Regions from separate parts of the Paenibacillus sp. IITD108 genome, predicted to be linked through region 2. Evidence: a T-box and tRNA genes for the amino acid it is inferred to sense, from the RefSeq annotation. Region 2 holds a T-box; the other holds one or more tRNA genes.
The links. The T-box of region 2 lies ahead of V1L65_RS00275 (valine--tRNA ligase). A T-box ahead of a tRNA ligase gene usually reads a tRNA of that ligase, here a tRNA-Val.
Positions count from the first base shown of each region.

Region 1: it encodes a tRNA-Val, which carries the amino acid that the T-box ahead of V1L65_RS00275 (valine--tRNA ligase) is inferred to sense. The anticodon was not compared.

Region 1 is NZ_JAZHCT010000036.1:44,951-53,410, forward strand. Features, by position in the region: gene V1L65_RS23795 (MFS transporter) at 1-1,024, opposite strand, end outside; gene V1L65_RS23800 (aminotransferase class I/II-fold pyridoxal phosphate-dependent enzyme) at 1,312-2,781, shown strand; gene V1L65_RS23805 (DUF1885 family protein) at 2,865-3,281, shown strand; gene V1L65_RS23810 (DUF1292 domain-containing protein) at 3,339-3,659, opposite strand; gene V1L65_RS23815 (stalk domain-containing protein) at 3,771-4,340, opposite strand; gene V1L65_RS23820 (MBL fold metallo-hydrolase) at 4,669-5,382, shown strand; gene V1L65_RS23825 (DUF3892 domain-containing protein) at 5,488-5,718, opposite strand; tRNA gene V1L65_RS23830 (tRNA-Val) at 6,103-6,178, shown strand; gene V1L65_RS23835 (acyltransferase) at 6,607-6,822, opposite strand; gene V1L65_RS23840 (hypothetical protein) at 6,869-7,033, opposite strand; gene V1L65_RS23845 (DUF2905 domain-containing protein) at 7,059-7,280, shown strand; gene V1L65_RS23850 (WGxxGxxG family protein) at 7,426-7,734, shown strand; gene V1L65_RS23855 (translation initiation factor 2) at 7,908-8,159, shown strand.
Region 2 is NZ_JAZHCT010000001.1:53,093-61,552, forward strand. Features, by position in the region: gene murC (UDP-N-acetylmuramate--L-alanine ligase) at 1-534, opposite strand, end outside; gene V1L65_RS00270 (bifunctional folylpolyglutamate synthase/dihydrofolate synthase) at 542-1,927, opposite strand; gene V1L65_RS00275 (valine--tRNA ligase) at 1,943-4,594, opposite strand; T-box leader at 4,748-4,983, opposite strand; gene V1L65_RS00280 (stalk domain-containing protein) at 5,192-7,123, shown strand; gene V1L65_RS00285 (response regulator) at 7,171-8,343, opposite strand; gene V1L65_RS00290 (cache domain-containing sensor histidine kinase) at 8,340-8,460, opposite strand, start outside.

The sequences.
Region 1 (8,460 bases), on a different contig from region 2:
AGCTGTCCATCGAAGAGCTTAGTCCAGAGGCGACACCTTGGCCAACCGTCGTTTTTTGCGTAATTAACGACGTTACACAAGGCCGGATTAAGGAGTTCCCGATTCCAAATACAACGAGAGACAAAATGGTCCACCATAAGGAATGAGCGAATATGAGCATAAAAAATCCGACTGCTGAAAAAATAAGCCCCGCACTAATGAATAGCGGCTCCTGGCCTTTCTTGATCATTCGGCGAACGACGCCTCCCTGTACAAGCGCGCCTACCAAACCAACCACGAAAAATAATAAGCCAACTTGTCGAGGCGTTACATCAAAGCGACGCATACCGAAAAATTGCAGTGTCGCCTCCATTCCTGCTAAAGTGAATGTTACAAAAAAAGCGAGCACGTATAAATATTTAAGCGGTCCTTGAAATGCTTTCCAACGCGATACAGCTTTCTCAGAAGCCTTCTTGCGCTGTTCAGGCGGCAAAGACTCCTGCAGCTTAATAAACGCCATTACAAACGTTAAGAGCGTAAATATGGCAGCCGTGAAAAAAGGCGTGTTAAGAGAAACAACGCTTAATAAACCACCTACACCAGGCCCGATCGTAAAGCCGAGCCCGATAGACATTCCTACAAGCCCCATTCCTTTCGTACGCTGCTCAGGAGGCGTGATATCTGCTACATAGGCAACGATAACGGAAGCTACAGCACCAGAGAACAAGCCGCCTAGCGCTCTTGAAATATACATCATCGTCAAGCTTTCGCCCGCCAAGCCGAATAGCAAAAAGCTGACAGAAAAACCGATCAGACCTGTTAAAATAATTTTTCTTCTGCCTATCCGGTCAGATAAATTGCCCCAAAGAGGCGATAATAGAAAGGACACCGCAGAATATAATGCCAGCATTCTCCCTGTATGTAGTTCAGCCCCGGTCGGATCAGCTTTTTGTATGATTTCCGGCATAACTGGAATTATAATACCGAAGCCAATAAATGTAATCATTAAGATTGCCATTACAATGATCATACGACTATTTTTCATTCGTAATATCCCTCCATTATTTCATCGTACCATATTCTACTACTTTACAGGTTTGAACATTTCAAGAACAAATAAACCGCTTCCTGCATAACTAATTATTTCATTTTATGTAAACGCTCAAACACGATGATGTGCAGTCGTCTGGCGGTTTAATCGACTATTCGGACGAAAGAATGCCGCGAATTTTTACAAGCTTTCCTTTTTCAAAAAAAGACGCTTGCATTCCCCTTCTTTTTTGCTATACTCTACTTTGTTTGTACATCTGATGAAAGGCAGGGATGCTGGCGATGGATCACAATAAAACACCGCTCTTCACTGCGCTTCGCAAGCATGCGGAGCACAATCCCGTGCAATTCCACATTCCGGGACATAAAAAAGGGGTAGGAAGCGACCCAGAGTTTAGAGCATTTATCGGAGACAATGCGTTGTCAATCGATTTAATTAATATAGCTCCACTCGATGATCTGCATCAACCGACAGGCGTTATAGAAGAAGCCCAAAAACTTGCTGCACATGCTTTCGGTTCCGACTATACTTATTTTTCTGTACAAGGCACAAGCGGCGCCATCATGACAATGATACTTACAGTCTGCTCACCCGGCGATAAAATCATTGTCCCGCGCAATGTGCATAAATCTATTATGGCGGCGATTATTTTTGCCGGCGCAAGACCGGTATTTATATCCCCTGCTCGAGACAGCAATCTGGGCATCGATCATGGCATCACAACCCGTTCGGTAAGACGCGCCATTGAACGCCATCCGGACGCCAAAGGTGTACTTGTCATTAATCCTACTTACTATGGCATTTGCGCTAATCTTAAGGAAATTGTAGACCTGGTGCATAGCTATGACATTCCAGTGCTCGTTGACGAAGCGCATGGTGTGCTCATACATTTCCATGATAAATTACCGATGTCGGCCATGCAAGCAGGCGCTGATATGGCTGCAACGAGCGTCCATAAGCTGGGCGGTTCGATGACGCAAAGCTCTGTTCTCAATGTAAAAAGCGGAAGAATCAACCCGCAGCGCGTCCAAACGATTATAAGCATGCTGACTACAACTTCGACTTCCTATATTTTGCTTGCTTCGCTGGATACATCTCGCCGCAATCTGGCTTTGCACGGCTATGAAATTGCGGAAAAAGCTATAGAGCTTGCAGAATATGCCCGCCAAGCGATTAATAAAATTCCTGGCCTGTACAGCTTTGGCGAAGAAATTCTTGGCGATGAAGCTACTTATGATTACGATCCGACCAAAGTGACGATCCATGTAAGACATTTAGGCATTACAGGCTATGAAACCGAAAATTGGCTGCGCGATCATTTCAATCTCGAAATTGAAATGAGTGATATGTATAATATTTTGTGCTTAATTACGCCTGGAGATACCTCAGATTCTGTTGGAATGCTAATCGAAGCACTTACAGCCTTGTCAGCGGCCTTCTTCGAAGGCGCTGAAGCACGCGAGCTCGTTGTGAAAATACCTGAAATCCCTCAGCTTTCACTAACGCCCCGCGATGCTTTCTATGCGGAAACAGAAGTCATCCCGTTCCGGGAATCTGCCGGCAGAATTATTGCCGAATTTATCTATGTGTATCCGCCAGGCATTCCTATTCTGCTTCCGGGCGAAGTAATTTCCCAGTCCAATATCGATTACATCGTCGATCATGTTGAAGTTGGCTTGCCTGTGAAAGGTCCTGAGGATCGCAGCATAGAATTTGTTAAGGTTATTGTAGAAGAAACAGCCATTTTCTAAATCAGCGGATCTTGAAGCGTTAAATTGGTAATTTTATTGTAAACATTACCAATTCATGCTAATATGGGGCTGGGGTGATCGAAGTGAGTCAGAGCGCATTTATTAAACTTGTGCAAGGTTCTGTGGATTTCGATTTAACGACTGCTGCTATTCAGAGCAAGCTTAAGCAATATTGCGATCAGGCTGCTCGAACCGGTGAACAGCTGGGCTGGAATTACGCTGACGCCGCCTTCCCTTACACGATAGTAGAATCTGAGGATGAACGCTGGTTTTATCTTAAGGGAGCAACCGCACACTACAACCATATTATTATGGGCATCGGCAATGCAGAGTGCTCGCAAGGAAATACCGTTCCGTGCATTCAAGTCGTTTTACCCAAAACAGCCACGCATGGCGACAAAGGAAAAGCTAATGAGTATTCTAAATATATGGCAAAGCAGCTGCAAGCTGAGCTGACTTTGTTCAATGGCCGGACTATTTATTATAATCCGCGCAAATAAAAGGGATGTCCCATGTATGCTGCATGGGACATCCCTTCTTTTACTTTTATAGAAAGCCTATTGCTCAATGCCTTCATTTTCTTTGCGCGCAATTTCTTCGTAAATAGCTGCAACGCGATCCCATTCTGCATCATCTTCAATGCCTACAAGGAATGCTTCGTCATTTTCTTCCTCGATACGGAAAATTACTCCGTCCGCTTCTGGATCTTGACGATCCAACAATACTGCATATACATTCTCTTCGGATTCAAATGTATAAACCATAACCATCTCACGCTCTTGGCCTTCGTCGTCTGTTACGATAAATACATGCTCCTCATGCTCATGATCATGATCATGTCCGCAGCCGCAATCTGCACCATGCTGATGCTCGCTCATGCAAGAAAACCCCATTTCATTTGTTATGTACACAGCTTATCCTAACACGTTAAATATATTCGGGTCAAACTGCACGGCAGGAAAGAACGCCATTTTTCTTCGAGCACTAGCTTATCTTGATGTGATCACTTTTTCTGAAACAGCGGTCCAATCATCATTCGCAGACATCTTCATAAAAAACTTAATCGTATACTTGCCGGCTGTTTCAAAGCGGTAATCAATTTCTTCAGTTACAAACCAGAAATTATCATTCTTTTGATTAACCGATTCAGTTTGAATTACTCTTTCCTTGCCCTTTGGATCAAAAATAGATACTTTAACCGCAGCTATGTCGGTTTTCAAATTATCGATTTGTGAAAACACATGAAACTTGTAAGAGCCTCGGTCTACAATTCCAAACGAATTTGAGCTTTTGCCTTGAAATACAAACATATGTACATTCGGCTTATAAATGACCGCAGCTTTTTTATTGCTGTCCCACTCGATTAGCGCTTGGAACGAGCTCGCAAGCTGTCTGAGCGGCAAATATGTTTTTCCTTCTATTAATGCTCCATCATCACCAAGCTCAGAGCCATTGAAAATTACACTGACTTTATTGGCAGCTGTATTAGCAAAAATCATACTGCCACCCCATACGCTTAAAAGCAATACTGCAACTGCTACTTTCTTCTTCATTGACATCTATGCAAGCCCTCCGTCCAAATGTTCTCGTCGTAGATGTATACTGCATTTCAGTCATAAAGTTGCGCCGTTCAACGCAAATAGTTGTTCTTTTTTAATAGAGATTTTTCTTATACTACATTAACGTACTACATTAACGAAAATTTTGATAAACTTCGCTATATCTCTGTCACAACCTGTTGAAATATGCGCTTGCCTGGGAAATATAACAAGCAGATGATTGATTATTTCCAAAAATATCATTATTATTTACATAAGCTATATAAGCAGCTTTTTTTATTTCATTTCTAATTACTCGGTTATTGGAGGCTGTGTATTGAACATTCAAATGGTTGGCACGGGCAGCGCCTTTGCCAAAAAACATTATAATAATAATGCATTAATAAAAAGCGGCGGCAAAACCATATTGCTCGATTGCGGAATTACATTGCCTCATGCGCTTTACGAGCTAGGTTATAATTTCGGTCAATTAGATGCTGTGCTTATAAGCCATATTCACGCAGATCATGTTGGCGGATTAGAAGAACTTGCTTTTCAAATGTTATTTAATTATAACCGTAAGCCAGTTTTGTATATTGCCGAGCCACTTATTTCGCCGTTATGGGAGCATACACTGCGCGGCGGCCTTACACAGGGTGAGCTTACTTCATTATCTGATTTTTTTGAAGTAAGACCCCTGAAGCCGAATGAATATGCGCCTCTGACCGAAGAGCTTTCCGTCATGCCAATTCAGACAGCTCATATTCCGGGAAAACCCAGTTATTCCTTTCTTATTAACGACCGTTTTTTTTATTCAGCAGATATGCAGTTTGACAGAAAGCTGCTCGAATTACTGCATGAACAAGGCGTCGAGACGTTCTTTCACGACTGCCAGCTAGAACCTCCCGGCAATGTGCATGCATGCCTGGACGAGCTGCTTACGCTTCCTGATGCGATACAGCAAAAAATGTGGTTAATGCATTATGGCGATGCCATTAGCGAATATATAGGAAAAACCGGCGCAATGCGTATTGTTGAACAAGGAAAAATGTATAGCTTTTAAAATTAGCGGCTATTTAGCGCAAGTTAGCATGTTAGCAAGTTAGCGCAAGCAAAAAAGCTGTCACGCTTTGAAGCGTGACAGCTTTTTCGTTAGTAAAACCGAACGTTAAAATGAGGGCAAATTGTCTAAATTGTTCGATGGATCGCCGTCTGCATCTCCGCGAATATACAATTCGCCGTCGCGGCCCTTGAAAAGATTAACGCCGCTAATATTTCCTGCATTTACTTCCTGCTTCGCCTGGTCATAATCCAGTACTCTTCCGCTGCACGTTTTAAAAGCTGTCAAATCGCCGTCGCCATTTTTTTGTACAGCTACAAAGCTCTCCCGCTTGCCCATTCTATTCTCAATGAAATCATGTGCCATTTATGTCATCCTCTCTTGCTGTCATTGTCAGTATGCAGATGTAAAACCATTGCCTGACACCTTTAATATTGTCCATTTTCAAGCGGGCTATTCATCATCACTTTGCGAGCTGGAACGAAAAAATCGCACTGTCGCTGCAATGACAATTACAATTAATACAAACATCCCACCTAGCCACACAACTAGCTCCACGACTTGATCTGCCATCTTATTCCCGCCTCTCATTATATTTCTATCAAACTATGCGTAACATGCATTGCTCATAACCTTAAAATAATGAATTGGTGAGAAAATGAGATGAATATATTGACAATGCGTTTTCAATTTGCTATATTAATATTTGCATCTGCATAATATGATCTGATAGCTCAGCTGGGAGAGCACCATCTTGACAGGGTGGGGGTCGCAGGTTCGAACCCTGCTCAGATCACCATAACTTAGAAGCTGAAAGCCTTGATACTCAAGGCTTTTTTTGTTTTATAACAGATGATTGAAATATATAGTACAGATAAGTTTTTCGCAATTGTTGTAAAATCGATGTGAATATCCACTCCCAACGACGCGATGTTATTTGCGGTGCGGTCATCCATGACCGTTAGAACCAAAAAAACAGTCTTTTTGTTGCATATGTGGACATTTATGTCCTTTAGAAGAAAATTCCTTCGAAATCTCGAGCTTTTAACCCGCTAACGGAAATTTCCGTCCGTTAGAAAGTAGAAGTTGACGAAAAATGAGCGCTAACGGTCATTAGTGTCTGCATCATAAGGATCAATTCGAGCTCAACACACTTATTCACAATTTTAACTAATGCATTATTGCCTAAGCTAAGAAAAAAGCACCGATCAGGGTGCTTGAGTTGCATTACTTTTCTATAGATTTTATTTTTATGGCAGGAACGCCAGCATATAATGAGTCCGGCTCACAATCTTTAGTAACAACCGCTCCAGCAGCAATAACGCAACCATCACCAACGGTAACACCTGGCAATATTGTTGCTCGAGCTCCGATCCAGCAGCCCTTTCCGATAGTCACTGGCTTGCGATTAGATTCACCGGCTCGTTTTGATGATACCGCCAAGCGTTTATGCTTGGCTCGCAATATAAATGACTTCTTTTAATATACTCTACTTCAAGAATATTCCTTTACGACTAACGGCATAATATTTCTCGGAGGTGAGCTGCACATGAAATGTGTCTACTGTGAAAACTTGCAGCAAATAAAAGGAAGAAAACACCAATGTTACATATGCGCCATCGTTAGAGCCCGTTAACAGGTTATAAAACAACATCCTTCAACAAAGGGGCTGAGATGTATTGAATGGCATTCCGAAATTGCTCATGATAGCCGGTATCGTGCTTATCGTTATTGGATTAATTTGGGCTGGTTTAGGGAGGTTTATAAACCTTGGGCGTCTCCCTGGTGATATAGCAGTCGAAAAAGGAAGTGTAAAGTTTTACTTCCCCATCGTCACTTGCATAGTTATAAGCATTGTATTGTCAATTATCGCTTATATAGCTAGATGGTTTTTTAAGTGATACTATATCAGGTAATAATCCAGTAAGTGGGTATCATAGGAGGTAATCATTGGGCGGGATTTTTCATTTCTAAGTCTAAGAATATTTTTCAAAACAACGGAAACCTTAAAAAAGTACGAAAATAATAATAAGGAGGATTATCGTTTTGAAAAAAATATGCTCGTTTGCTTTTACCTTTACTGTGTTATTATCTTTACTGTCAAGCCCCGCCTATGCACTGGACAATAATCAAACGAATGTTATCCAGAATATTGATTTAACCACCCACCAAATGAACAATTACAAATCAAGCGATGGTGGAATGGATGGATACAGAGTAGATGGAAGATCTAACATAAATAATTACCGTACATCTGCTGTAGATAACAATAGAGGTACTAATTGGAGCTGGATTGGATTGCTTGGTTTAGCTGGTTTGTTCGGATTAAGAAACCGAGAAAGAGAACGTTCCTAACAAATGATTTTAACACCCCCTTTATCCAATGGGGGTTTTTCTTATTATGGAATATTTGTTGCTTAGCTAAAGCGGTTTGCAATTTGAAAAGCACTGCTGCTGCTCTTCTAAAAATCGTTACGGTGCATATATTACATTAGGCTTTTCATTATCTATTAAGAAAGGGATTATATATGAACCGCAATAATAATGATTTAGATCAGTTAGATAAAGATATTCTAATCGCCAGAATTGCTTTCATCGGATCATCAATCACACTGCTTGGTGATGGTTTATCTGCTGTTGCCGCCGGGCTTGCTTTAGAAGTGTTAGAAAACCCAAGCGAAACAAGATTTCAAAATCATACAATGCAGATAGACTCTACTCAAAAACAGTTAGACTATTTTATAAACGAATTAATAAAAATTAGAAAAGTGATCAGATAAATAAATGAATTGCTGTGGCTTCTGCTGCTAACTGCCTAACGTCCATAGCAACTATCTATTATGCTTCCCCCTCCCCTCTATTAATGCCATCATTCCATCAGCAAAATCTATTGGTTCTTTATTCTTGTTACTTTCTATTGTAATTATCGCCCCCCAGGCTTATTCTTCGGGCTTTTTGGGACAACCCTCAAACAAATATTAGATAAGCTTAATCACTTTTGAATTGGGTGATAAAAACGCCCCTAGGAGCGCTGCTTCATAAACTTTATTTCACTTTATTAAATAATCTGCAGCTTCAGCT
Region 2 (8,460 bases):
CGTTACGATCGCTATGGATGGATAATAGTGCAGAAAGGAACCGTCGCTTTCGTCCGCTTCCGCTACAACATATTCGCCCTTTCCCGCTTTCGCATTCGTTCCTACGTTAACAATTTCCCCGCCTATAACATAGGTCGGGTCTGCACCGCATGTTTCCATTACAAGTGCAATCATAGAAGATGTTGATGTTTTTCCATGCGCGCCTGCTACCGCTATCCCTTTGCCGGCATTCATAATTTGAGCCAGCATTTGCGAGCGGTGCAGTACAGGAATATGAAGCGCCTCCGCTGCTACTCTTTCTACATTATCCTTAGGACAAGCTGTAGAATATACGACTAGATCCGCTCCTGTAACATGCTCGGCTTGATGGCCCAAATAAATGTCAGCGCCTTTTGCTGCCAGCTTCTGTGTAAGCTCTTGGCTGGCTACATCAGATCCTGTTACTTTATAGCCCATCTCCAGCATGACGCGTGCAATTGCACTCATGCCATAACCGCCAATCCCGATGAAATGAATATGTTCAGCTGTATTCAAAGACGGTTCACCAACCCTTTTCAGCATTCGAATTGAACAAAACCAGAGAGCGAACATCAGCAATCAAATAAAGAGTGCCCGTTACTACCCCAAGATCCGTTTCCTCCGTCAACTGTTTTAATTTACTTAGCGCTGCTTGCCAATCCGGTTCCACTTCAAGCTTGAAGTCAGCAGACACGGGAAGCTCATTGCGCATTTCCTCAATAAGCTGCGCTAACTGCTCTGCACTTTTTTTCATGCGATAATCCGGCTCAGTAACGATCAGCGTATCCACTAATGGTAGTATATGCTTCAACGTATCGCGATGATTCTTATTATCGAGCATTGCTATCATCATATGAAGACGGTCATAGCGATACGTATTTTTCAATGCTGCTGCAAGTGATTCTGCCCCTTCCGGGTTATGCGCCCCATCGATCAGCAGACGCGGATTTTGCGAGATCATTTCAAGACGTCCCGGCCATGCAGCTTGGCTCAGTCCCTCCATCAACGCTTCATCCTCAACGACTAGAGCGTCATATTGGCGCAGCACTTCTATTACCATAATAGCTACCGCAGCATTTTTGCGCTGATGAGCGCCATTCAGCGTAATGCTAAGCGGCTCCATCGTGCGGAATGGCCCTTCAAAACGAAAAGTTTGCTTATCCTGCTCTTCAGAAAGCATCGTTTCCGAAAACTTCTCTCCGAGCAAATACAGCGTGCTCTTATTTCGTATTGCGGTCTCCCTAATTACTTCAATTACTTCCGGCTGTTCCACCGCACTCACTATCGGAGTGCCTGATTTGATAATGCCAGCCTTCTCAGCCGCAATCTCGACAATTGAATTGCCCAGACGATCCATATGATCATGGCCAACATTTGTAATCACCGAAATGACGGGCCGAACAATATTGGTTACATCCATTCTGCCGCCAAGCCCTGTCTCCCAAACAACATAATCCGGATAGGTGACTTTGGCGAAGAACAATATGGCAAGTGCTGTTGACACCTCGAACATAGTTGGCGAGCCCAGCTCAGTCTGAGCCATCACCTCCACAATCGGCTTCAATTGGTTGGCGAGCTGAAGCAGAGTATCCTCTTCAATATCTGCGCCATTATATTGAAAGCGATTCGTAAATTTCGTTATATAAGGTGAGGTGAACATGCCTACATCATAGCCGCTTTTTTGCAATATATTAGCAAGAAAGGAGCAGGTTGAGCCTTTGCCATTAGTACCAGCCACATGAATAAATTTCAATCGGCGCTGAGGATTGCCAAGCAGCTCCATCATTTGCTCGATACGATCCAGTCCCGGCCGAATTCCGAATGGAATGAGGCCTGTAATCCAGTCTACAGCTTCCTGATAGGATTGCAGCGGCTCAAATTGCCGCTGCTCCATTTGCGTATTGTTCATATTTACAACCCTCTTTTAACCGCGTAGTTCCGCGATTCGGGCTACTACCTTATCGCGTTTCTCTGCGTAATCTTCCATTTTTCTGCGTTCTTCCTCGATGACTTTAGCTGGTGCTTTGGCAACAAAGCCTTCATTGCTCAGCTTTTTCTCCACGCGCTCAACCTCGGCATTCAAATGCTGCATTTCTTTTTCCAAACGAGCAATCTCCTGCGAAATATCAATCAAGCCAGCAAGCGGCAAGTAAAGCTCTGCTCCCGTTACGATAGCAGTCATCGCTTTGTCCGGCGCATGAAGCGCTACGTTGATCTCAAGCAAAGAAGTACCGCAGAACCGTTTAACAAACTCCTCGTTACGGCTCAATATCCCTGCTGCCGCCTCGCTCGTCGGCTTTACCAGCAGCTCTACCTTTTTGCTCATCGGCACATTGACTTCAGCGCGAATGTTGCGGACAGCACGAATCATTTCCATAAGAAGTTCCATTTCTTTTACAGCATCCGGAGCTTCCAAATCTGCTTCGTAACGCGGCCATTGCGCAAGAGTGATCGATTCACCTTCATGAGGAAGATGCTGCCAAATTTCCTCACTTATAAATGGCATGAACGGATGAATAAGACGCTGCGTGCGATCCAATACATACACGAGCACCGATTGCGTTGCCCGCTTTGCTTCTTCATCAGTCCCGTTCAAGCTGAGCTTGGAAAATTCAATATACCAATCACATAGATCATCCCAAATGAAGTTGTACAGCAGCCGGCCTGTTTCACCAAATTCATAGCTGTCAATTAAGCGGGTAACGTCTTTGACCGTCTCATTCAAGCGATGCAAAATCCAACGGTCAGCTGTGCCTAGCTTGCCTGTCAAGTCGATATCCTTCGCTTCAAAGCCTTCCAGATTCATCATCGCAAAGCGGGAAGCGTTCCATATTTTGTTTGCAAAATTACGCGCCTGCTCTACCTTCTCGGTACGGTAGCGTAAATCCTGGCCAGGTGTGCTGCTTGTAGAGAGCATAAAGCGCATAGCATCAGCGCCATACTGCTCAATAACTTCAAGCGGATCTACACCATTGCCGAGCGATTTAGACATTTTTTGGCCGTCGCGGTCACGAACAAGCCCGTGCAGCAGCACATCTTTAAACGGCATTTGATCCGTAAACTCAAGAGCTGTAAATATCATTCTAGCAACCCAGAAGTAAATGATATCATAACCCGTTACCATGACATCAACTGGGTAGAAGCGTTTCAAATCCTCAGTTTGCTCCGGCCAGCCCAGTGTTGAGAACGGCCATAAAGCGGAGCTGAACCATGTATCAAGCACATCGTTGTCTTGAATCAAATGATCGCCTGCAAGATCCTCGCGCGACACATGCATCTCGCCAGTTGCCTCGTCATACCAGGCAGGTATGCGGTGGCCCCACCACAATTGTCTGGAAATACACCAGTCGCGAACATTCTCGATCCAGTTCATATATATTTTTTCGAAGCGGTCAGGCAGGAAGGTAACGCCTTTTCCTTCCTTCTGCGCTTTAATTGCTGCTTCAGCCAAAGGCTTCATCGCTACAAACCATTGCGTGGACAAATACGGCTCAACTACTGCTCCGCTGCGCTCGCTGTGCCCAACCTGATGCACATGCTCCTCAATCAGCACGCATACGCCGCTTTCCTGCAGATCAGCAACAAGCTTCTGACGGCATTCAAAACGGTCCATTCCTTTATACGGGCCAGCTTCATCATTCATAACGCCGGACTCATCCATTACGATGATTTGCGGCAGCTGATGGCGCTCGCCCACTTCAAAGTCATTCGGATCATGAGCAGGTGTTATCTTAACTGCTCCCGATCCAAATTCTTTCTCCACATACTCATCGCCGATAATCGGAATTTCTCTGTTCACAACTGGAAGCAGCAAGGTTTTTCCGATCAAATGCTTGTAACGCTCATCCTCAGGATGAACCGCAACAGCTGTATCGCCGAGCATCGTCTCAGGGCGAGTTGTCGCAACAGTAAGATGTCCTGTTCCGTCAGCTAATGGATATTGCAAATGATACAAGCGGCCGTTAACCTCTTTGTACTCTACTTCAATATCAGAAAGCGCCGTTCTTGCAGCCGGATCCCAGTTAATAATTTTTTTGCCGCGATAAATAAGCCCTTTGTTATATAAGGAAACAAACACCTCACGAACAGCCTTGGAAAGCCCTTCATCCAAAGTAAACCGCTCGCGCGAATAATCAAGCGAAAGGCCCATCTTCGCCCATTGATCGCGAATCGTGCCTGCGTATTGATCCTTCCATTCCCATACCTGCTCTAGGAAAGCCTCGCGGCCTAGATCATGGCGCGACAAGCCCTGCTCGCGCAGCTTTTGCTCCACCTTCGTTTGTGTCGCGATGCCGGCATGGTCTGTCCCTGGCAGCCACAACGTATCGAAGCCCTGCATTCTTTTTGTACGGATTAAAATATCCTGCAATGTAAAATCAAGCGCATGCCCGATATGAAGCATGCCTGTTACATTGGGCGGAGGTATTACGATCGTAAAGGTTTCAGCCTCCGGCCGTTTTCCTGCTTCAAAGTAATTTCCTTCCTGCCAATATTTATACCATTTCTGCTCGGCAGCTTTTGGATCATACGTCGTTGCCATTGAAATATTCGCTTGCTTATCTGACATAACTTCCATCCTCCACAAATCAACTTGGCTAAGGATAAACGGCTCCGCCGTCTTTCGCTTAAACGAACTAGGCGCGTTTACCGGTGAAATATAAGAACATCATAAGGGAACACAACTTATACATGTCTTATATTTAAAAATAAAAAACCTTCCATCCTCACAATAAAGGACGAAAGGTTCTGCTTCCGTGGTACCACCTTTGTTCCATGCGGCGATCGCAGCATGACACTCAAACACGATAACGGCTGTAACCGGCCTGACTTAGTCGACGATCAATATCGATTCAATCGGGCAACTCCAGGGCGACTCGTGTACAGCAATAACCTGCGGAACCTCACAGCGCAACGGCTCCGCTCTCTGAAGGCTGACTGTGCACTATTCCCCTTCAACGTCTTTCAAAACATATATAATTAATCATACATTTCTTGTTGACTATAGTCAACCTTTGTTTCATTTTTGCCTACATTGTCCAGACAGTTTTCACATTGAATTATTAGGTTTTAGCCTATAAATACATTTTTCCAGTATAAGAAGGATTTCCCATGTCTTTAGGCGTATATAAACAGTGTTCAAAATCAAACACATTTCGGAAGGTGGAGTATTAGTTTGCGGATAAAAATAAGTATTTTAACGCTTGCAGTTGCATGGATTGCGGGAATGCTTGCTTGGGCGCCATCAACTTCATTTGCAGCTAATTCAGCTGGGCTCGACAGCGGGCTCGAAGCTGCCATAAGAGAGCAGCTTGCACTAAATGAAAAAGTGCTTTTAACAACAGATGAAATAACCCTATTGACTTCATTAGTAATCGAATCGGAGCATAATGTAAAATCATTAAACGGATTAAAGGATGCTCTCTTTCTTGCGGTTTTGGATATAGAGGGAAATAAACCCATTGATATTTCGGTATTACGAGGTCTCCGCAGTCTTCAATTGCTTACTATTGACGAGGAGGTATTGGATTCAACTGCAATAGAAATAATTAAGTCGCTAGAAGGTGAAGGTGTTGACGTTACCATTACAAGTAAAGAGCCTGATGAGACGCAGCCAATTGAAGTATTTATTGATGGCGAGCTAGTCCATTTTACCAAAGACCCAGTTATTATCAATGGCACCACAATGGTTCAATTTCGCCCCATTTTTGAGAGCTTTGGACTAGAGGTTGGCTGGAATGCGGAGAGCCGCACTGTATCAGGTGCGCAAGACCGCCTATTGATTGAGCTCATTATAGGCAGTAAGCTTGCAAATGTGAGCGGCACTGAACTGAATCTGCCAGTCGCTCCCATGCTTAAAGATGGCAATACGATGATTCCACTGCGCTTTATTGGAGAAGCTACCGGCAGAAGAGTACTATGGGATGGCGAGAGCCGCACGATCGACATTGATTCTAGTATTACTTCCTACAATTTAGGCATTATTTACTCCAATAAAACAGCTTATGAAGGAGAAGTGGCAAATGGCATACCTAATGGCAAAGGTAAGCTTATTCACGATGGCGAGCTATTTTTTGAAGGACAATTCAAAAATGGAAAAATAGAAGGCATTGGAAAAATGTACGACATCGATAATCCGAAATCGTACTATGAAGGCAATTTCCAGAACAACCGTTTCCATGGCGATGGAAAACTGATTTATGATGATGGCGGTTATCATGTAGGCTCATACGACAACGGCATGCGAGAAGGCAACGGGAAGCTGTACTCTGGAGATGGCAAGCTATCCTACTCAGGCATGTTCAAGCTCGATGCCCTTCATGGGGCAGGTACTGGTTATTATAATAGTTACAAGTATGTTGGAGAGTATGCTTTCGGAAGCTTTAACGGCCAAGGAAAGCTTTCCTATCAAGACCAGCTTATTTACGATGGAACATGGGTTGATGGTTTAAGGGATCAAGGCAAAATCTTTTACGAAGGCAAGCTAAACTATGAAGGAACGTTCTGGAAAGACAGACCACATGGTTACGGGAATTTCTATGATGAACAAGGAAAGCTTACCTATAGGGGACAAATACACACTTATCAAAAAATGGGAGTAGGCATTATTTATTATGCAGATGGCAAGCGCTATATTGGCGAAGTATTTGACGGTTTGCCGGATGGTTTTGGCCTATTGAAAGATGCTAAAGGCTCAATTATATTTACCGGTTACTTTGTTGACGGTGAAATTGATGAGGATCCTTCTGCAACTGCTCAAAGTACAGATGCAGCGAAAAAGCTGCTGAGCAAGAAATCTCGCCATTACGTTATTGACGGATACTATTCGAATGATCTTGGACTGACTCCGAAGCAAGCGGCCATGTATATCTTCCTAAATTCAGAGGAAGACCTCAACATATATAATAACTTGCCAAAAGATGTACAAAAAGCTTTTATTAACGAATATGCGCAGCGGTATTGGGGTGATGTGATAGGCGTCGATGAATGCTTTACTTATATCGCGTACGGGAGTCTTGTTTATGCATCTGCTGTTCTAAGCTACGAAATGGAGAATGAACAAGTAGAGCTTTCGAGCTTCCCTAAAGGTAAAGAGGTAATTCTATAATAAAAATAGTCTTCCATGCACTTTCAACGGCATGGAAGACTATTTTTTCATAAAGAAGTTAAGCCGCCCAAACGGCACTCCGATGGTGTGAGACCTGTTTTTTTACGGAATATTTGCGAGAAATGCCGCACATCAGGATAACCGACTCGCTCTGCTATTTCACTTATTTTCAGCTCAGACTCCCGCAGCAGTGTCATCGCCCGGTCAAGCCTCTGTTGGGTTACATAATCCTTAAAGCCATGCCCCGTCTTCTGCTTAAACAGCTGACTGAAATATACGGGGTTTAAAAATACGAATGAAGCAACCTTCTCAAGCGTCAGCTCTGCTGCAAAATTAGTATGGATATACTGCAGTGCGACCTCAACCGCCTTTTCACCGCCGCTTGCATAATGATCATACACTTTTGATTCTGACATCTTGCGCATTAGTCTTATCTGCTCAGGAACGCACGATATATTATTAATATGGCCGGAATGCAGTACTTGAAATGGTATTTTCAAATAGCGTTTTAAATGGGTCCGCAGCTGTTCGATCAGCTTGCCAAGCTCTTCCCCTTCACGCAATGTGACGAGCCCGAGCAGATTTTTGCTGTCTATGCTTGCAACAAAGCCTTTTCCTGCACAATCCATCAGCTCAGATAACACATTATCGACAATGAAATGCTCCAATCTTAAATCAGCTTCTCCGTCCATCCTCAGCATAATGAGATGAAAATACGGATGATCTCCGATTATAGGTGATATATCGATACCTCCCAAATCGAGATTGGACGCCCAGCGAGCCGTAACAGCCTCGCGCAAAAATCTTAAATTTTGCGTGAGCAGCTTCACTTCTTTTAACCGTTTATTTTCTGCAGCGATTTCCTCATCCATTTCTTTTAATTTCTCGATGAGGCTATCTTTCCCGATCGGCTTCAGTAAATAATCCTTGGCGCCAAGCCGGACTGCTTCCTGAGCATACGCAAATTCTGAGTATGCCGAAATAACAATCCATTTGATATGGGCGAGGCGCCCCCGTGTCAGGCTGATCAGCTCCAGTCCCGTCATACCTGGCATTAATACATCCGTAAGGACAAGATCAATCGCCGCTTTTTGAAGCAGCTCAACCGCTTCAGCAGGGCCGGCAGCAATAAAAACCTGATGCTGTGGAAAATGATTGCGGATCGTTCTCTCGATTCCGTTGCGAATGACACTTTCATCGTCCACCACGAGAATATTCATCGCTTATCCTCCTCTCTGTCAAGCACCGGAAAGGATGCCGTAACAATCGTTCCCTTGTCAAGCGTGCTCTGTATTTGCAGCCCATAGCTTTCACCAAACATAAGGCTGATGCGCCGA